DNA from 3 places in the Weissella sp. ESL1139 genome. Region 1 is predicted to be linked to each of the others. Evidence: predicted binding sites of a transcription regulator. Region 1 holds the regulator's gene; each other region holds the start of a gene.
The links. The regulator HrcA, encoded in region 1, represses chaperone genes, less so after heat shock. The targets are predictions, from matches to a motif close to TTAGCACTCNNNNNNNNNGAGTGCTAA.
Positions count from the first base shown of each region.

Region 2: a site for HrcA is predicted at 2,970-2,996, ahead of ACSYSF_RS06605 (ATP-dependent Clp protease ATP-binding subunit). Genes of this name have one in related genera too.
Region 3: a site for HrcA is predicted at 3,883-3,909, ahead of ACSYSF_RS06245 (co-chaperone GroES). Genes of this name have one in related genera too.

Region 1 is NZ_CP196375.1:569,834-576,072, reverse strand. Features, by position in the region: gene ACSYSF_RS02665 (DnaJ C-terminal domain-containing protein) at 1-90, opposite strand, end outside; gene dnaK (molecular chaperone DnaK) at 197-2,029, opposite strand; gene grpE (nucleotide exchange factor GrpE) at 2,092-2,661, opposite strand; gene hrcA (heat-inducible transcriptional repressor HrcA) at 2,677-3,702, opposite strand; gene ACSYSF_RS02645 (SGNH/GDSL hydrolase family protein) at 4,059-5,003, opposite strand; gene ACSYSF_RS02640 (SGNH/GDSL hydrolase family protein) at 5,175-6,239, opposite strand, start outside.
Region 2 is NZ_CP196375.1:1,343,106-1,349,344, reverse strand. Features, by position in the region: gene alsS (acetolactate synthase AlsS) at 1-982, shown strand, start outside; gene budA (acetolactate decarboxylase) at 1,039-1,755, shown strand; gene ACSYSF_RS06610 (zinc-binding alcohol dehydrogenase family protein) at 1,879-2,886, shown strand; gene ACSYSF_RS06605 (ATP-dependent Clp protease ATP-binding subunit) at 3,095-5,161, shown strand; gene ACSYSF_RS06600 (LysM peptidoglycan-binding domain-containing protein) at 5,433-6,239, shown strand, end outside.
Region 3 is NZ_CP196375.1:1,264,370-1,270,608, forward strand. Features, by position in the region: gene ACSYSF_RS06235 (APC family permease) at 1-1,631, opposite strand, end outside; gene groL (chaperonin GroEL) at 1,917-3,536, opposite strand; gene ACSYSF_RS06245 (co-chaperone GroES) at 3,572-3,847, opposite strand; gene ACSYSF_RS06250 (ABC-F family ATP-binding cassette domain-containing protein) at 4,104-6,062, opposite strand; gene ACSYSF_RS06255 (bifunctional folylpolyglutamate synthase/dihydrofolate synthase) at 6,145-6,239, opposite strand, start outside.

The DNA of each region.
Region 1 (6,239 bases):
CTTAGATAACTTACGATAAGCCTTCTTAATTTCATCTTGTGAGGCATTCTTATCAACACCTAAACGCTCATATAATTCAGTATTATTCATGAGGCAAATCCTCCTAAAAATTAAATATGTATCGCAGCTGAGAGCTGCTATTCTCACAGCTGCGTACGGTCTGTAACGTAGGGGTTGTTCAGATCGTTAAATTAGTTTACTTCTTATCATCATCTGATACATCTTCGAAGTCACCGTCAACGGTTCCATCATCTGATTTACCGTCTTGTGCAGCGCCATCTTGACCTTCAGCTGATTGTGTTTGTTGGTATAACTTAACAGCTAATTCCTGTGAAACCTTCTCCAAAGCTTCCTTCTTAGCCTTCATGTCATCCAAGTTGTCAGCTTCCTTGGCAGCCTTCAAATCAGCAACACCATCTTCAACTGGCTTCTTTTCATCTTCAGGCAACTTGTCGCCAACTTCTTCCAAAGTCTTCTCTGATTGGAAGATTAATTGGTCAACTTCGTTACGCAAATCAGCTTCTTCCTTACGAGCCTTATCAGCTTCTTCATTAGCCTTAGCGTCATTCATCATACGCTCAATTTCCTCATCTGACAATGAACTTGAGCTCTTGATAGTAATCTTTTGCTCCTTGTTTGTTCCCAAATCCTTAGCAGATACAGAAACAATACCATTACGGTCAATGTCAAACTTAACTTCAATTTGAGGTACACCACGTGGTGCAGCTGGAATATCTGCTAATTGGAAGTTACCCAATGTCTTGTTATCAGCGGCCATTGAACGCTCACCTTGCAAAACATGGATATCAACGGCTGGTTGGTTATCAGCAGCAGTTGAGAATGTTTGTGACTTTGAAGTTGGAATAGTCGTGTTACGATCAATCAACTTCGTGAAGACACCACCCATTGTTTCGATACCCAATGATAATGGTGTAACATCAAGCAAAACAACATCCTTAACATCACCAGTAATAACACCACCTTGAACAGCAGCTCCAAGGGCAACAGCTTCATCAGGGTTGATTGAGTGATCAGGTTCCTTACCAGTCAATTCCTTAACAGAATCTTGAACGGCTGGGATACGAGTTGAACCACCATTTAAGATAACCTTATCAATATCGTTCATTGAAAGATCAGCATCCTTCAAAGCGCTACGAACTGGTCCTTCAGCACGCTTTACCAATTCAGCTGTTAATTGATTGAATTGTGCACGTGACAAAGTTGTTTGCAAGTGCAATGGACCTTCATCAGTTGCTGTAATAAATGGCAAATCAATTTGTGCTTCTGTAGCTGATGACAAAGTCTTCTTTGCAGTTTCAGCAGCATCCTTCAAACGTTGTAGAGCAAGCTTGTCATTCTTCAAGTCAACACCGTGCTCTTGCTTGAAGCCATCAGCTAACCAGTCGATGATCTTTTGGTCAAAGTCATCACCACCAAGGTGAGTATCACCATTAGTTGACAAAACTTCGAACACACCATCACCTAATTCAAGGACAGAAACATCAAATGTTCCACCACCCAAATCGTAAACCAAAATCTTTTGGTCTTCTTCTAGCTTATCCAAACCATATGCTAATGATGAAGCCGTTGGCTCGTTAACAATACGCTCAACTTCTAGTCCGGCAATCTTACCAGCATCCTTGGTAGCTTGACGTTGTGCGTCATTAAAGTATGCTGGTACAGTAATAACAGCCTTTTCAACTTTTTCACCTAAGTAATCTTCAGCATACTTCTTGATGTATTGCAAAATCATAGCTGAAATTTCTTGTGGTGTGTAATCTTTACCCTCAATCGTTACTTTGTAACCAGACTCACCCATGTGTGACTTAATTGACAAAACAGTGTTAGGGTTAGTAATTGCTTGACGCTTTGCTGTATCACCAACTTGTGTTTCACCATTCTTAAATGAAACAACTGAAGGAGTTGTACGTCCACCATTAGGATTAGTAATAATCTTTGGTGAGCCACCTTCCATAACGGCAACAGCTGAATTTGTAGTTCCTAAATCAATTCCAATAATCTTTGACATAATATAATTTACCTCTTATTGATCAGATTTTTGTTATTTATTAATTAATCATGAAATCTGTTTTAATTATAAACAGATACCATTGCTGGTCGAATAACCCGATCAGCTAAGACATACCCTTTTTGAAGAACCGTCGCAATTGTATCGGCTGGATGATCATCATCCGCTGGTACTGATTGAATTGCTTGGTGGAAGTTAGGGTCAAATGTTTCACCAGCCTCACCGACTGCTTTAACATCATGCTCTTCAAGCGCTGAAACTAAAGTCTTGTAGACCATTTCAACACCCTTTTTTATTTGTTCAGCTGAATCATTATCAGCTTCCACTTGCAAAGCACGCTCTAAGTTATCTACGGCTGGCAAAATTGAATTAGCCAATTTTTGATTAGCGAATTTAATTGCTTGTGCTTGCTCTTTTGCATATCGAGCTTGCATGTTTTGCATTTCAGCATGTGCACGTAAATACTTGTCTTCAGCCTCAGAAACTTGTGCCTCTAAATCAGCAATTTTTTCTTCTGAAGAAGGTACTTTTTCAGCTTCGGTGTCAACAGTAGTTTCTTCACCGGTAACCTCAGTAGTTTCTTCGTCAGTAACCTCAGCCTCTTCTTCAGGCTTTTGCTTTTCCTTTGACATGTCAACACCTCTTTTCTAACGATAATATTCTAATAACTGTTGCGTTAAAGCACTACGGAACGCATCAACCAAGCTTACCATGTCAGCATATCGCATGGACGTCGGTCCTAATATGGCTATTGCACCAACACCATACTGTGCAACACGATATGTGGCTGATACTAAGCTATACGGTGATAATAAACTATTACCATTTTCATCACCAATCTGTACGATAACTCCATCATTCGCTGTTCCGACAACTTGACGCATATCTATTGCTGAATCAAGTAATTGATATAACTGTTTGATATCTTGCAAACTAGAATCTGTCGTAAAGTCAAGAACATTTAAATAACCGCCAATAAATACTTTATCGTGAATCGAACGTGTTAAGACGTCGCCAAACAATTGCAAGAATGCAACTGGGGTTCGAATTGTTCTTTCCATTTGTCGCGGTAAGTCACCATTTAATGTCTTTAATACTTCAATAATAGGTTGATTAACTAATGTTTTATTAATATAAGCCACCATATCATCAAGGTTATCAATTGACATTCCAATTGGTAAACGAAAACTTTGACTTGTAACTTGACCGTCATTCGTAACAATTATGGCCATAATCTGTTGACCATTAATTGGTACTAAACGAAATCCTGATAACCGAATATCAGCTGACTCCGGTTTTAGAGCAACAACCGTATAACCTGTTAGACTCGCTAATTCATTTACCATTGTTTGCATCAAATCATCAATTTCTTGAAAATTTCGATTGAAAACATGTTCCAAAGATTTTTGAACAACTTTTGATAAATGTTGTTGATGCATTAATTCGTCAACATAATAACGATAGCCCCGTTGTGAAGGCACGCGACCTGATGAAGTGTGCTCCTTTTGTAGCAAGCCCAAATCTTCTAGTAGTGCCATCTCATTGCGAACAGTCGCTGAACTTACTGTCAAATCCAATTCGTTCAATAACGTCTTAGATCCAACAGCTCTGCCGGTTTTTGCGTAATCGCGAATTATTGTGGCTAATATTAGCCGCTGTCTTTCCGTTAACATACGCGCCACCTCCTTAGCACTCTCAACTCCTTCGTGCTAACAATTATTATAGTACACGCCTCATAGCTAATTGTCAACACTTTTAGCACTCTTTATTTATAAGTGCTAATTTAAATTTTGAAATTTACTAAAAAATGCTATGAAACCAGCATTACGAGCTACTTTCTAAATTGAAATTTTTTATCACTAGCGTAGACTTTTACTTTTTTCTACATGTTAAAAACACCAATAAATACCATCGAAAATTGTAAATAAATTTACGACGAATTTATTGATGTTTATTTTATAGATACTTTTAACGAGATTCATAATAGATAAAATCAAGGTCGTCCTTTGGATTAATAGATCCAAACAAGCTACTCCTTTTTGAGTGACTTAGTAAGCGGATCAAAATAATATAATTTATCATCAATGAAGTGCCAATCAGATAACAATGTATTATTAATTGCGTACTGCTTATTGCCTAACTCATCAGTTTGCCAGCCATTTGATAGAAAGAGTTTTTTATTTTGTTCCCAATCACTTATACTTATATTTCGATTCGCAATCATAAAATCAGCAATGGTATAACTCATCTGACGATACGTACTTGCTTTGGGATGAACATTATCTCCTAAAGATAAGCGATTATAATAAAAATCAGTTTGTTGCCAATTTAAAACCGGAATGCCAAAACTATAAAACACACTTTGTAAAGCTTGTTGCAACTCTTGTAAACTATAATCGCTTTTTTTGTTTTTTAAATACGATGCAAAAGGCACCGCACCGATAATTTTTAAACTAGGATGAACATTTTTTAACCGAATAATATTAGACTGTAATCTTTGTTGTACATAACCTAAATTATTATCACTATAATTAAGATCATTTACACCTAACGCTATTAATAGATAATCTGCTTTTTTAAAGCTTGAATCATTAATAATATTAGTAACATTGTTCGTTAAATCTATCGGCATCACGTTACGATTACCGCTAATTTGTGCCCCTGAATATGAGTAATTATCATTAACGTTTTTAGGTTGTAATAATTGTTCTACTATCTTCGGACACGAATCATGAACAACTTTATGGCCATCCCAACCTACCATTAATGAGTCCCCAATAACCCAAATATTTTGATCATGAAAATATAATAATTCTGGTATCGTTAACTTTATCTTAATGGTCTCATTTAATATTGGTTTGTGTGACGATTGCACGATTGAGTGGTGCAATTCATGTGCCGTAACGATTTTTTGTTCTAAATTTACAATAATTATTCCCAACCAAATTGACCAAATAATTCGGATAAATAACATGCCAAATACCTCATTAATTTTATTTATTGTTTCATACTACTATGAAATAAAATTGCTAAAGAAAATAAAATTAAACGTACGAGAAAAAATTAGCCATTATTCTCAATTATAATAGTTCACATAAAAAGACAGTAAACTCTAAAATTGAATTTACTGCCCCTTAATTACATATTATTGTCTTAAGTAAAATGTATGATTAGTTCCAAAATCATAGGTTTGGCCACCAATTTTAACATTTTTGCCTTCTACAGAACGACCGTCTGAGCCAACATAGTATTTGTTACCCCATTCAGTTACCCATTGATTTTCTTGGCGAACACCATTTAAGAAGTAATAGTAAGCACCTTTATACATTCTAAAGCCGGTATAAGCTTTTCCGTGTTCAAGCCAACACCAGCCTTGATTAGTGTTAACATAGCCATTTTTAGCTAAGCCACGTAAATAGAAAGTACCATTATTACCAAAATCATAGTATGTACCATTCACATTATATGCTTTACCTTGTACAGCACGACCAACACCATCCACATAGTACTTATAGTTCCAGGCTGAACGCCATTGATTATTGATACGATAACCATTTTCGAACCAATAATACGTCCCCATATAGAATCGGAAGCCAGTATATGGCTTACCCTTCTCATACCAACGCCAACCTTCACCAATATTTTGGTAACCTGATCCAGCCATTAGCACACCATCACTATTGGCATAATATTTGTGTCCTTTATAAGCGACATTTTGATTAGTTCGCAAATAATATGTGCCATTATTTCCGAAGAAATACAACTTACCACCTATATTTTGAACACCAGATACTGCACGACCATCTTGGTTTGTATAGTACGTGTAGCTCCATGCGTGGCGCCAACCAGAATCCTGACGAACACCATCTACAAACCAATAGTATGTACCCATATAGAATCTAAAGCCTGTATACACTTTACCATGTTCTAACCAACGCCAACCCTGATTCGTATTTAGATACCCCGTTTTGGTACTGTGTTTCAATGAACCAGCTTTATCAATCGTATATGCTTGTTTATCCATCAAATACAACGCGTTAGGATTACCCTTTTGCACAACACCATCTTTACCAACATATATTTGTCGACCATTTACACTTACAACTTGATTTCGAACTAATTGCTTGGTATTAGGATCAAAATAAAACTGTTTACCATTAATTTGCGTTAAACCAGATGCCAATACATTATGCTTAGCATATTGACGATA
Region 2 (6,239 bases), 770 kb from region 1:
TTTGCCAGTTGTTGAAACATATCAAGGTGCTGGTGTTATCTCACGTGAGTTAGAAGAAGATACCTTCTTCGGACGAATTGGTTTCTTCCGTAATCAAGTGGGTGACCAATTACTAGCACAATCTGATTTAGTTATCACGGTTGGTTATGATGCAATTGAATATGAGCCTCGTAACTGGAACAAGGATGCTGATTTGCGTATCGTTGCAATTGATACACAAGCAGTTCAAATTGATAATAATTTTACGCCTGAGCGTCAATTAGTTGGTACAATTGCTGATACGTTACAAGCATTGCAACAACAAATCAATGGTTATGAATTGCCTGCAGCATCACATGACAAGTTGGTCGACTTTAAGGCTGCCCTAAGAGCTGCTGAAGAACCAACATATACACCAGCTCAAGCTGACTTAAACCACCCATTGAGCATCATTAAGTCGTTGCAAGCACATATGACAGATGACATGACCCTATCATCAGATATTGGTTCACATTATTTGTGGCTAGGTCGTCACTTTAAGTCATATGTTCCTCGTCACTTCTTGATGTCAAATGGTATGCAAACACTAGGTGTTGGTTTGCCATGGGCAATGGCTGCTGCATTGGTTCGTCCTAATGCAAAGTCAGTATCAGTTTCTGGTGACGGTGGTTTCTTCTTCTCAGGTGTTGAATTAGCAACAGCTGTTCAACTACACTTGAATACGGTTCACCTTGTTTGGCAAGATAATTATCACTATGATATGGTTAAGTTCCAAGAAGAAGTAAAGTACAATGGTGAATCAGCAGGTGTTAAGTTCTCTGATATCGATATCGTAAAGTTTGCTGAGGCAGCTGGTGCTAAGGGCTTGCGTGTGGATACACCAGACCAATTGGATGCGGTTATGGATGAAGCATTTGCAACTGAAGGTCCTGTAGTTGTTGAGATTCCAGTAGATTACTCACATAACTACGAATTAATGTCACAATTAATTGAAACAGAATAAAAAATAAGGCGTCCAGATTTCTGGGCGCTTTTTATTAAAAGATAGGAGGAAATAAAATGGCAACAGTATATCAACACAGTACATTAGCTGCTTTGATGGGAAAAGTTTTAGGTGGTTCAGCTACTTTAGCAGAACTAAAAGAACACGGTGATGCTGGTATTGGTACTTTTGATGGTCTTGATGGTGAAATGATCATGGTTGATGGTGATGTTTACTATATGGACGGTGAAGGCCAAATTCATCATGTGACTGATATGGAGAAGACAGTACCATTTGCAACTGTCCATCATACTAGTGATGCAACTGAAAAAGTTTCATTTAGTGCTGGTAACATGAAGGAAATGGAATCATTGATTCATGAACGTCAATTAGAAAACACCTTCTCAGGTGTTGTTCTACGTGGTACCTTTAATCACATGAAAGTTCGTTCAGCGCCAAAGTCTGAACGTCCATTTCCATCATTGTCAGAAATCACTCATACACAACGTGAGTTTGAGAAGGACAATGTTGCAGGTGTTTTGATTGGTTATTTCTCACCTGAGTTGTATCAAGGAACAGTTGCCGCTGGTTGGCACGTTCACTTTTTGAGTGATGATCGTACCTTTGGTGGTCACGTACTTGGTTTTGATGCCAATGAATTAAATGGCGATTTAACCATTTTTGATAATTATGATTTACATTTGCCAATTCATGATAAAGAGTTCCGTGAGCACCATGTTGAAATGAACGGTCTTAAAGAAGGCGTTGCAGCAGCAGAAGGTTCACAAGATTAATTAGATTAAGATGATTAGCGATTATGAGCAGCCTAACTGTTCATAATCGCTATTTTTCTACCTATATAGTATGATAGATGTAATAAATATGACATTAGTCAACCTATATAGGAGGAGTAAACGATGACTGAATTAATGAAAGCAGTTGTAACAACTTCAGAAACTGAAGCACCATTAATTGATAAGGAAATTCCTTTACCAGTTGTGGGCGATCATGATGTATTGGTTAAAGTAGCGGCTACTTCAATGAATCCAGTTGATGGTAAACAACTTGAGGGGGCTGTTGCAACGAAGCAAGAACGTGTGCTTGGTTTTGATGCAGTTGGCGAAATTGTTACAGTGGGGGATGCTGTTAAAGATTATCACGTTGGCGACCGGATCTTTTTTGCTGGTGAATTAGGACGCACAGGAGCCAATGCAGCTTATGAAAGTGTTCGTGAAGATTTGATTGCTTTAGCACCTGAATCACTTTCTGACATTGAAGCTGCTGCGTTGCCATTAACATTTTTAACGGCTTATGAGATGCTATCTGATAAGTTTGGTATTGAAATGAAGCAAGATGGCGCCAAAGGTGAAACTTTGTTGATTATAAATGGTGCCGGTGGTGTTGGATCGATGATGATTCAATTAGCTAAATGGTTAGGCATGACCGTTATTGCAACGGCATCACGTGAAGAAAGCATTGAATGGGTCAAGGAATTAGGCGCTGATGAGGTTGTTAATCATCGTGAAGACTATGTACAAGTCGTTAAAGATTTAGGTTATGCAGAAGTGCCATATATTGCTGTCCTTCATTCGTTAGATCAACATTTTGAATCAGCCGCAGCATTGGTTGGTACATTTGGACACATCGGTGCAATTGTTCAGTCGATGGAACCAGTTCCAGTTGATTTAATTAAAAATAAAGCAGCTTCACTTGATTGGGAGTTTATGTTCGCCAAGACAAATGCCAATAAAAACGTTGCTAGTCAAGGGGATGCTTTAGCATTGTTGTCGTCATTAGTTGATAAGAAAATTGTTAAATCAACGTTGACTGAGACATTAACTGAATTATCTGCTGAAACAATTTTGGCGGCTCAAAATCGTGTTTCACAAGGGAATATGTTAGGTAAATTGGTTATCAAGTACTAGTATATACTATATTAATTTATAAAGATTGATTTTTATAATTTTTAAAAATCAATCTTTTTTATTGCAAAAAAGTTTAAAAATAATTTGCACTCTCGGTGTTAGAGTGCTAATATAGATAATGTAGATAAGGTCAAGGAAGGTCAAAGAACCTAATTGACTTTTATTGGGGAGTAATCAATATATAAAAAGATAATAAGGAGGCCGTATTATGGTACAAGATCCATTTGGTTTTTCAAATTTTGATGATATTTTTCGTATGATGAATAATGAAGCAGCACGTTCACAACAGGCACAACGTTCACAACAAGGACAACGGACGCAAATGGGCCCAGGTGGCGGTAATAATGGTCAAGGCGGTGGCTTGCTTGAGCAATATGGTATTAATTTAACTGAGCTAGCCCGTAAAGGTAAGTTTGATCCGGTGATTGGTCGTGACGATGAAATCGCTCGTGTCATTGAGGTTTTGAATCGTCGTACTAAGAATAATCCGGTATTAATTGGTGAAGCCGGAGTTGGAAAGACTGCCGTTGTTGAAGGATTAGCACAAGCGATTGTTAATGCTAAAGTTCCTGGTAAGTTACAAGGCAAAGAAGTCATTCGTTTAGATGTTGTCTCATTAGTTCAAGGAACTGGTGTACGTGGTCAATTTGAGGAACGTATGCAAAAGTTAATGGACGAAGTTGCAAAACGTGACGATGTGATTTTGTTCATTGATGAGATTCACGAGATTATGGGAGCCGGAACTGCTGGTGAAGGTTCAATGGATGCTGGTAATATTTTGAAGCCAGCGCTTGCTCGTGGTGAGTTCCAACTAGTTGGTGCAACAACATTGAATGAGTATCGTAAGATTGAAAAGGATGCCGCAATTGCTCGTCGTTTCCAAACTGTACAAGTAGATGAGCCATCAACTGAGGAAGCTTTGCAAATTATTAAGGGTATTCGTTCACGTTATGAAGATTATCATAAGGTAAAGTATTCTGATGAAGCTTTGGAAGCAGCTGTTAACTTATCAAATCGTTACATTGCTGATCGTTTCCTACCAGATAAGGCAATCGATTTAATTGATGAGGCTGGTTCAAAGAAGAATTTGTCAGTTAAAATTGCTGATCCTAAGGAATTAGAGAATAAAATTCATTCAACTGAAGCACAAAAGCAATCAGCTATTGAACGTGAAGATTATGAAAAGGCTAGTCAGTTACGTGACCAAGTTAATAACTTAGAATTACAGCTTGAAGCTGTTAAGCAACAAGCACCTCAAAATGAGGCAGCTCAAACTGTTACTGTTGCAGATATTCAAAAGATTGTTGAAGAGAAGACGGGTATCCCTGTAGGTGAATTAGCAGCTTCTGAGCAAGATCAATTACGTCACCTGGGTGATCACCTAGCTGACCATGTTATTGGTCAAGATGAAGCCACTGAAAAGATTGCACGAGCAATTCGTCGTAACCGTGTCGGCTTTAACAAAACTGGTCGTCCAATTGGAAGCTTCCTATTTGTTGGTCCGACTGGAGTTGGAAAGACTGAAACTGCTAAGCAACTTGCTAAAGAATTGTTTGGTACAACTGAAAATATGATTCGTTTCGATATGTCTGAGTACATGGAGAAGCATTCTGTTTCAAAGTTAATCGGTGCCCCTGCTGGATATGTCGGATACGAAGAGGCTGGTCAATTGACTGAGGCTGTTCGTCGTCATCCATATTCATTAATCCTACTTGATGAGGTTGAGAAGGCTCATCCTGATGTTATGAATATGTTCTTACAGATTTTGGATGATGGGCGTTTGACTGATGCCCAAGGTCATGTGGTTTCATTTAAGGATACGATTATTATCATGACATCAAATGCTGGTACTGGTGTCAAAGATACTAAGGTTGGCTTTGATCCAGATGATGATTCAAAAACAACAGGTTTGCTAGAACGTTTGGCACCATACTTCAAGCCAGAGTTCTTGAACCGTTTTGATGGAATTGTTGAGTTTAATGCTTTGTCAAAGGAAAACTTGTTGCACATTGTGGACTTGATGATTGGCGAAATGAACGATGCAATCGCAGAAAAAGACTTGCATCTTGATATGACAGATGATGTTAAGCAAGAGCTTGTAAACTTAGGTTACAACCCTGAAATGGGAGCACGTCCACTACGTCGTGTTATTCAAGAACAATTAGAAGATCAAATTGCTGATTTCTATTTGGATAATCCAGATGTAAAGCAATTACTAGCTAAGATGTCAGATGGTAAGATTGTCATTAGTGAGAATGATACGAAAAAAGATTAATCAATAAGTAGATTAAGAAAATATAAACATTTTTCAAGACAGTGGTATAAACCACTGTCTTTTTTGTATACTGTATAGCTGTTGGGACGAAATAGGACAAAAATGATAATTTATGTTTATGTAACATAAATGAAACATTAATAGAACTATTTTGAAAAGTCTCTAAAGTACAATATAGCTTGTAGTAAAAATAAAGAAATCTTTAAGAAATCATAATAATTGGTTTCTTAAGTATATAAACAACTAATTTTAGGTCTAAGGAGTACTAAATATGCACGCATCTGTAAAAAACACGCTATTAGCAACTGCTGGAGCGGCGGCAGCATTGGCAGGAAGCTCAGTCGTAGCTTCAGCTGATTCTATCACTGTTAAATCTGGCGACACTCTATACGCATTGGCACAAGCCAACAACGTTTCTGTTGATGATCTAGTTTCAGCAAACAAAATTGCTGATGCTAACTTCATCACAGTAGGTCAAAAAGTTAACTTGCCTGGTTCATCATCAGCTAAGTCAGCTGCTCCAGCAAAAGAAGCTGCAAAGCCAGCTTCAAATAATGGTTCATACACTGTTAAGGCAGGAGATTCATTATGGGCAATTGCTAACGCTAATGGTATGACTTTGGCTGAATTGTTAGATGCTAATGATGGTCTACAAGCATCATCAGTAATCTACGTTGGTGATACAATCAACCTTTCAGCTACAGCTGTAAAGGCACCAGCTGCTTCAGCTAAGGCTGCAGCACCAAAGGCTGTAGCACCAAAGTCTGTTGCGCCTAAGGCAGAAGTTAAGTCAGCACCTGCACAACAGTCAGTAGCTTCACAAGCAACCGCTGACAGTGCTGCTGCACAACAATCAGCCGCAACATCAGAAGCAAACGCTAAGGCTGCTGCAGAGTCAGCTGCCGCAACTTCAGCCGCTAACGCAAAGGCCGCCGCACAATCAGCTGCAACTTCAGCTGCAAATGCCAAGGTTGCTGCCCAATCAGCTGCTGCAACTTCATCAGCTAATGAAAAGGCTGCTGCCCAATCAGCTGCAACATCAGAAGCAAACGCTAAGGCTGCTGCAGAGTCAGCTGCT
Region 3 (6,239 bases), 690 kb from region 1:
ATTGAACGATATGATGAATGAATATCAACATACCGTACCTCTGGGAACTCACGTTTAAATTCAACACCTAAACGATGTTCCTTTTGTGGATTCGAATCAAACGAAACATGCATAGCTAAGACTTTGTCACCAATAGATTGTGCGTAATCAACAGCATCTGCCGTCGCTTTCGTAAAGTTGGAAACAAAAACAATCACTGTGGCACCATCGTAATGACTTCTTTTAATTGGTTCTAATGATAATACTTTCAATTGCTTAGCAACTAACTTGTAATGACGATTAATAACCAAGAATATTCTGATTAGAATTGGCATAATAATTAAATATGGCCAAACCGAACCAAAATGTAATGCAAATAACGTCACAACAAGCACTGCCGAAATCAATGCGCCGATTAAGTTGATTAATGATTTAGTCAACCAATGACCATCACGTTCACGCCACCAATGAATAATCATCCCCGATTGTGACAATGTAAAGGGTACAAAAACACCCACTGCATATAGTGGAATCAATGCTTCCGTTGAGCCTTTAAAGATAACTAACAACACAATCGCACCGAATGCTAAGGACATAATCCCATTTGAATAGCCTAATCGGTCACCCTTATCCATGTAACTATGTGGCATAAATTTATCTTTAGCCAAGTTATAAGCTAATTGTGGAAACGCTGAGAATCCTGTATTGGCAGCCACCGCCAATATTAATGCAGTAGCAATTTGCAAGATATAAAAGAATACCCCATGGCCAAAGACATGCTGCCCAATTTGTGCCAACACTGTTACGTGCGCATTTGGCCGAATACCATAGAAGAATGACAACAATGTCACACCTACTAAGAAGAAAGCCAAAATTGATGCCATAATCACCAAAGTAAGGGCTGCATTTTTTGCTTTAGGTTCTTTAAAATTAGGTACGGCATTCGAAATTGCTTCCACACCAGTTAATGAAGATGATCCACTAGAAAAAGCCTTCAAAAACAATAAGATTGAAACACTGCCGGTAGTAATATGCTCAGGAGTAGTTGGGTCATATGAGACTTGACCCGTTACAATATTGTAGAGCCCCCATAGAATCATGACAACCATAACTGCAATAAATAGATAAACTGGCACCATTAGAGCACCGGCTGATTCACGTAAGCCACGTAAGTTAATACCCGTTAATATCAGAATAATGATTACCCCAATTGCGACACTGTATGGGTGCAAACTTGGGATAGCTGAAACAATCGCTTCAGTTCCAGAAGCAACTGAAACTGCAACCGTCAGCATATAATCAACTAACAGAGACCCACCAGCAACTAAGCCGGCATGCCGTCCCCAGTTAGTTGAGGTAACTAAATACGCACCCCCACCAGCGGGATAAGCATGAATGATTTGACGATATGACAAAGTAATTGCTGCTAATAGAATTAGTACTAACGCAACAACTGGCAATTGCAGCCACAATGTCGCAACACCACCAATGGCAACTAGTACTGTAATGATTTGTTCAGTTCCATATGCAACAGATGACAACGCATCAGATGATAACAAAGCTAATGCTTTTGTGCGACTTAATTGACGTGCATTTTCATCCAAAGTTTTTAATGGTTTTCCAATTAAAAAACGCTTAAATAAAGGCCACATTTCTTTGCTCCTAAATATTTAATTTTTCTTTCAATATTTTGTAAAAAATTAGGCGAACAAAGCCTTTTTTCATTTCTACAAGTGCCTATTGTAGTTCTAAGCTTATCGATTGTCTATCTTTTTATTTTTTCTTTTTTATGACAGCCTTAGATACCTAACTGACATATAAAAAAGCTGAAGTCCACCAACTAAAATTGGCAAACTTCAACTCAATTAATTTATATGCAATTATAATAAATATCACATCAGCAAAAAGTATTTAAACTTTTGCACCTTCTGATATCATTACATCATTCCTGGCATACCACCTTGGGCTGGTGCTTGTGCAGCACCATCAGTTGGTTGATCAGCAATAACGGCTTCAGTCGTCAATAGCAATGCTGATACAGAGGCAGCGTTTTGCAAAGCTGAACGAGTAACCTTAGTTGGGTCAACAATTCCAGCCTTAATCATATCAGTCCAATCACCAGTAGCAGCATTATAACCAACACCGATTTCTTCAGTCTTCAATTGGTTAACAATCACTGAACCTTCAACACCAGCATTCTCGGCAATTTGACGTACAGGCTCCTCTAGGGCACGCTTAACAATGTTAATACCAGTTTGGACATCGCCTTCTTCAGACAACGCTGCAACAGCTGGAATAACATTAACTAGGGCAGTACCACCACCTGAAACGAATCCTTCTTCAACCGCAGCACGAGTAGCGTTCAAAGCATCTTCAATACGGTACTTACGCTCTTTTAGCTCAGTTTCTGTAGCAGCACCAACGTTAACAACAGCGACACCACCAGCTAACTTAGCCAAACGTTCTTGCAACTTCTCACGATCAAAGTCAGAAGTAGTTTCAGCAATTTGACCCTTAATCAATTCAACACGCTCTTTAATGTTGTCAGCATTACCGTTACCTTCAACAATAGTTGTATTGTCTTTTGTAACTGTAACCTTAGCAGCTTGTCCTAATTGATCAATTGTCATATCCTTCAAGCTCAAGCCTAAGTCATCAGTAATCACAGTACCACCGGTCAACACAGCGATATCTTCTAGTTGTGCCTTACGACGGTCACCAAAGCCAGGTGCCTTAACAGCAACAACGTTGAATGTACCACGCATCTTGTTCAAAACTAATGTAGGCAAAGCTTCACCAGTCACATCGTCAGCGATAATTAACAAAGCACGTCCTTGTTCAACAACGCTCTGTAGGACTGGCAAAATATCTTGAATATTTCCAATCTTCTTATCAGTAATCAAAATATATGGATTATCCAATGATGCTTCCATCTTATCGTTATCGGTGACCATGTATTGTGACATGTAACCACGATCAAATTGCATTCCCTCAACAACGTCTAAGGTTGTCTCAATACCCTTTGATTCTTCAATAGTAATAACACCATCATTACCAACTTTTTCCATTGCTTCAGCAATTAGCTTTCCAACTTCTTCATTAGCAGCTGAAATTGAAGCAATTTGTGTAATTTCTTCTTGCGTTGAAACAGTCTTTGACAAATCATGCAATGCCTTAACAGCTGCATTGGTTGCCAATTCAATTCCGTGACGTACACCAACTGGGTTAGCACCAGCCGTTACGTTCTTCATACCTTCATTGATGATAGCTTGTGCCAAAACTGTAGCAGTGGTGGTTCCATCACCAGCAATATCATTCGTCTTTGAAGCAACTTCAGCAACTAACTTAGCCCCCATGTCTTCAAAGTGGTCTTCCAAATCAACTGCCTTAGCAATTGTCACACCATCGTTAGTAATAGTTGGTGCACCATAGCTTTGCTCAATCACAACATTACGTCCCTTAGGACCAATCGTTGTTTTTACTGTGTCAGCAAGCTTATCAACACCAGCTTGCATCTTGGCACGTGCATCTTCTGCAAATTCAATATCTTTTGCCATATTTTTAACCCTCTCTACTTTATTAATTATTTAAATTATAAAACAGCCACAATATCTTTTTCGTGAACAACTAAATAATCAACACCGTCGATGCTCATTTCTGAACCGGCATACTTATCAAAAATAACGCTATCGCCTTCTTTAACTGCAGTTGGTGCTGCTAAATCACCAACTGATTGCGTAGAAACAGCAACGACCTTTCCTGTAACTGACTTTTCTTGTGCATTAGAAGCTAATAAAATTCCCCCAACTGATTTCTCAGGTGCTTCTGATACTTGCAATACAACACGATCTCCTAATGGCTTCAACATGTTATCTGACCTCCACAGGTTTATTTTTTCATACGTTAGCACTCTTTAATACTAAGTGCTAATCAACACTATTAATAATAACACATTCTCTATTTTTTGCAAACGTTTCTCAAACAAAAATAGAGGTTGGCACAAAATACGTGCCAACCTCTATTTGCTAAATTTTTTGGAATTATAAGTTTGTAACTTTCATAGCATAAACGCGTTCGCAAAAGCTGAACCTTCAATATAAAGGATTTGCTCTCGCTCTCTAAATTTAATTTTCATCTAAAAACGTTTCTAGTTCTAAACTAGCATCAGTCCACTGATCTTCAACTTCGCTCAATTGCCCATCTAATTCAGCGATTTTGGCAGATAATTCATTAAGTTTCGTCAAATCAGTACCATTTTGTGGATCATTTAATGCTTCATTTACCGTATCGCGTTCTTCAGAAATGGTCGTCATTTTTTCTTCAAACGCCGCCACAGCTCTTTCTAAACGACGCTGCTCACGCTGACGTTCCTTTTGCTCTGTTCGTGACAATACCTTGGCTGAAGTAGTCGTCCTCTGATCATCAGTTGTTGTTGCTGCACTAGATACCTTTGTTATTTCACTTGATTCATCAGCTGTCTTTTCTAGATAATAATCATAATTACCATCGAAGAATCGAGTCCCATTTGGCGATAATTCAACCACCTCAGTTGCAACTTCATTGATAAAGTAACGATCGTGAGAGACAAAGAAAATCGTACCATTGTACTCATTCAAGGCTGTTTCCAAAACTTCTCGTGAATCAATGTCCAAGTGATTTGTCGGCTCATCCAAAATCAAAAAGTTTGCGTGTTCTAGCGCTAACTTAGTCAATAACAATCGAGCGCGTTCACCACCAGAAAGGGCTGCAACTAATTTTTCAACTGCTTCACCAGAAAACATGAATGAACCCAAAATTGAACGAACATCCTTTTCGGGCATAGTTGGATGTTCATCCCAAATCGTATCAATAACCGTCTTTTTACTATCTAACGTTTGTTGCTCTTGGTCATAGTAACCAACCGTTACATTCGCACCTAATTTAATTTGTCCAGCTATGAGTGGAATATTGCCCAAAATGGTTTTAATAAAGGTTGATTTACCAATTCCATTAGGCCCTACCAGTGCCACCGCATGTTGCTTATCAACCTCAACGTTAACATTTTCGGCTAACACATGGGTGGCATCATAACCTAGTTTCACATCTTTAACCCGCAACACTTCATTACCTGAATCTTCATCAGCAATAAATTGAATGTGGGCAACCCCAGATTCATTCTTAGGTGGTTCAATCCGGGTCATCCGCGCCAATTGCTTACGACGTGATTGTGCCCGCTTAGTCGTTGATGCACGCACAATATTACGCTTAACAAAATCTTCTAACTTTGCTATTTCATCTTGTTGCTTATCATAAGCCTTTTGTTCTTGTAACACTTTTGCTGCTTTTTGCTTCATAAAATCACTATAGTTACCCTTATAGTGATCTAATTGACCTGAATGCATATCATATATCTCGTTTACCACGCGATCCAAGAAATAACGATCGTGAGAAACAATCAGCAAAGCACCCTGGTAATTTTTTAAATATTGCTCAAGCCAAGCTAGTGTTTGCATATCCAAATGATTGGTAGGCTCATCCAAGATTAACAGATCGGGTGTTTCCAACAATTGTTTGGCAATTGCTAAACGAGTCCGTTGGCCCCCAGACAATGCCGCAATCTTTTGATCATAAAATGACTCATCAAAGCCAAAACCATGCAAAACAGAACGAATAGTTGCATCGTAGCCATAGCCATTCTTTTCATCAAAATCATGTTGTGCTTGGTCATAAGCTGCCAATAACTCTGTATAAGCATCGCTCGTATAATCAGTCGTAGATGCAATCTCATTCTCCATTTGACGCAAACGTTTTTCTAACGCAATAACATCATCAAAAGCAGTCAACATCTCATTGTAAACTGACAAATCAGAATCCAAGCCTGAATTTTGTGCTAAATAAGCTAAACGAACGCCCTTCTTCATTGAAACTTCACCTTCATCAGGTGTCGTTTCACCAATTAGCATTTTTAAAAGCGTTGATTTTCCAGCACCATTACGGCCAACTAATCCAACACGACCTTTACTTTGAATCTGCATTGAAATATTATCAAAGAATGTCACACCGTTAAAACGACGAGCAACATTACTTGCTTGTAAAATAATCATCGTTATTACTCCATTTATGTTAAGTCAATCACTGACTAACCTATCTTTATTTACCTTATCAATCTGATTGATTGGTTTAATTCTACTGATTCAATACCGCCCTAACTTCAGATACAAAATATAATGAACCCGTCAATAAAATAACATCATCTTCATCCATATTAGTTTGTACTTGTG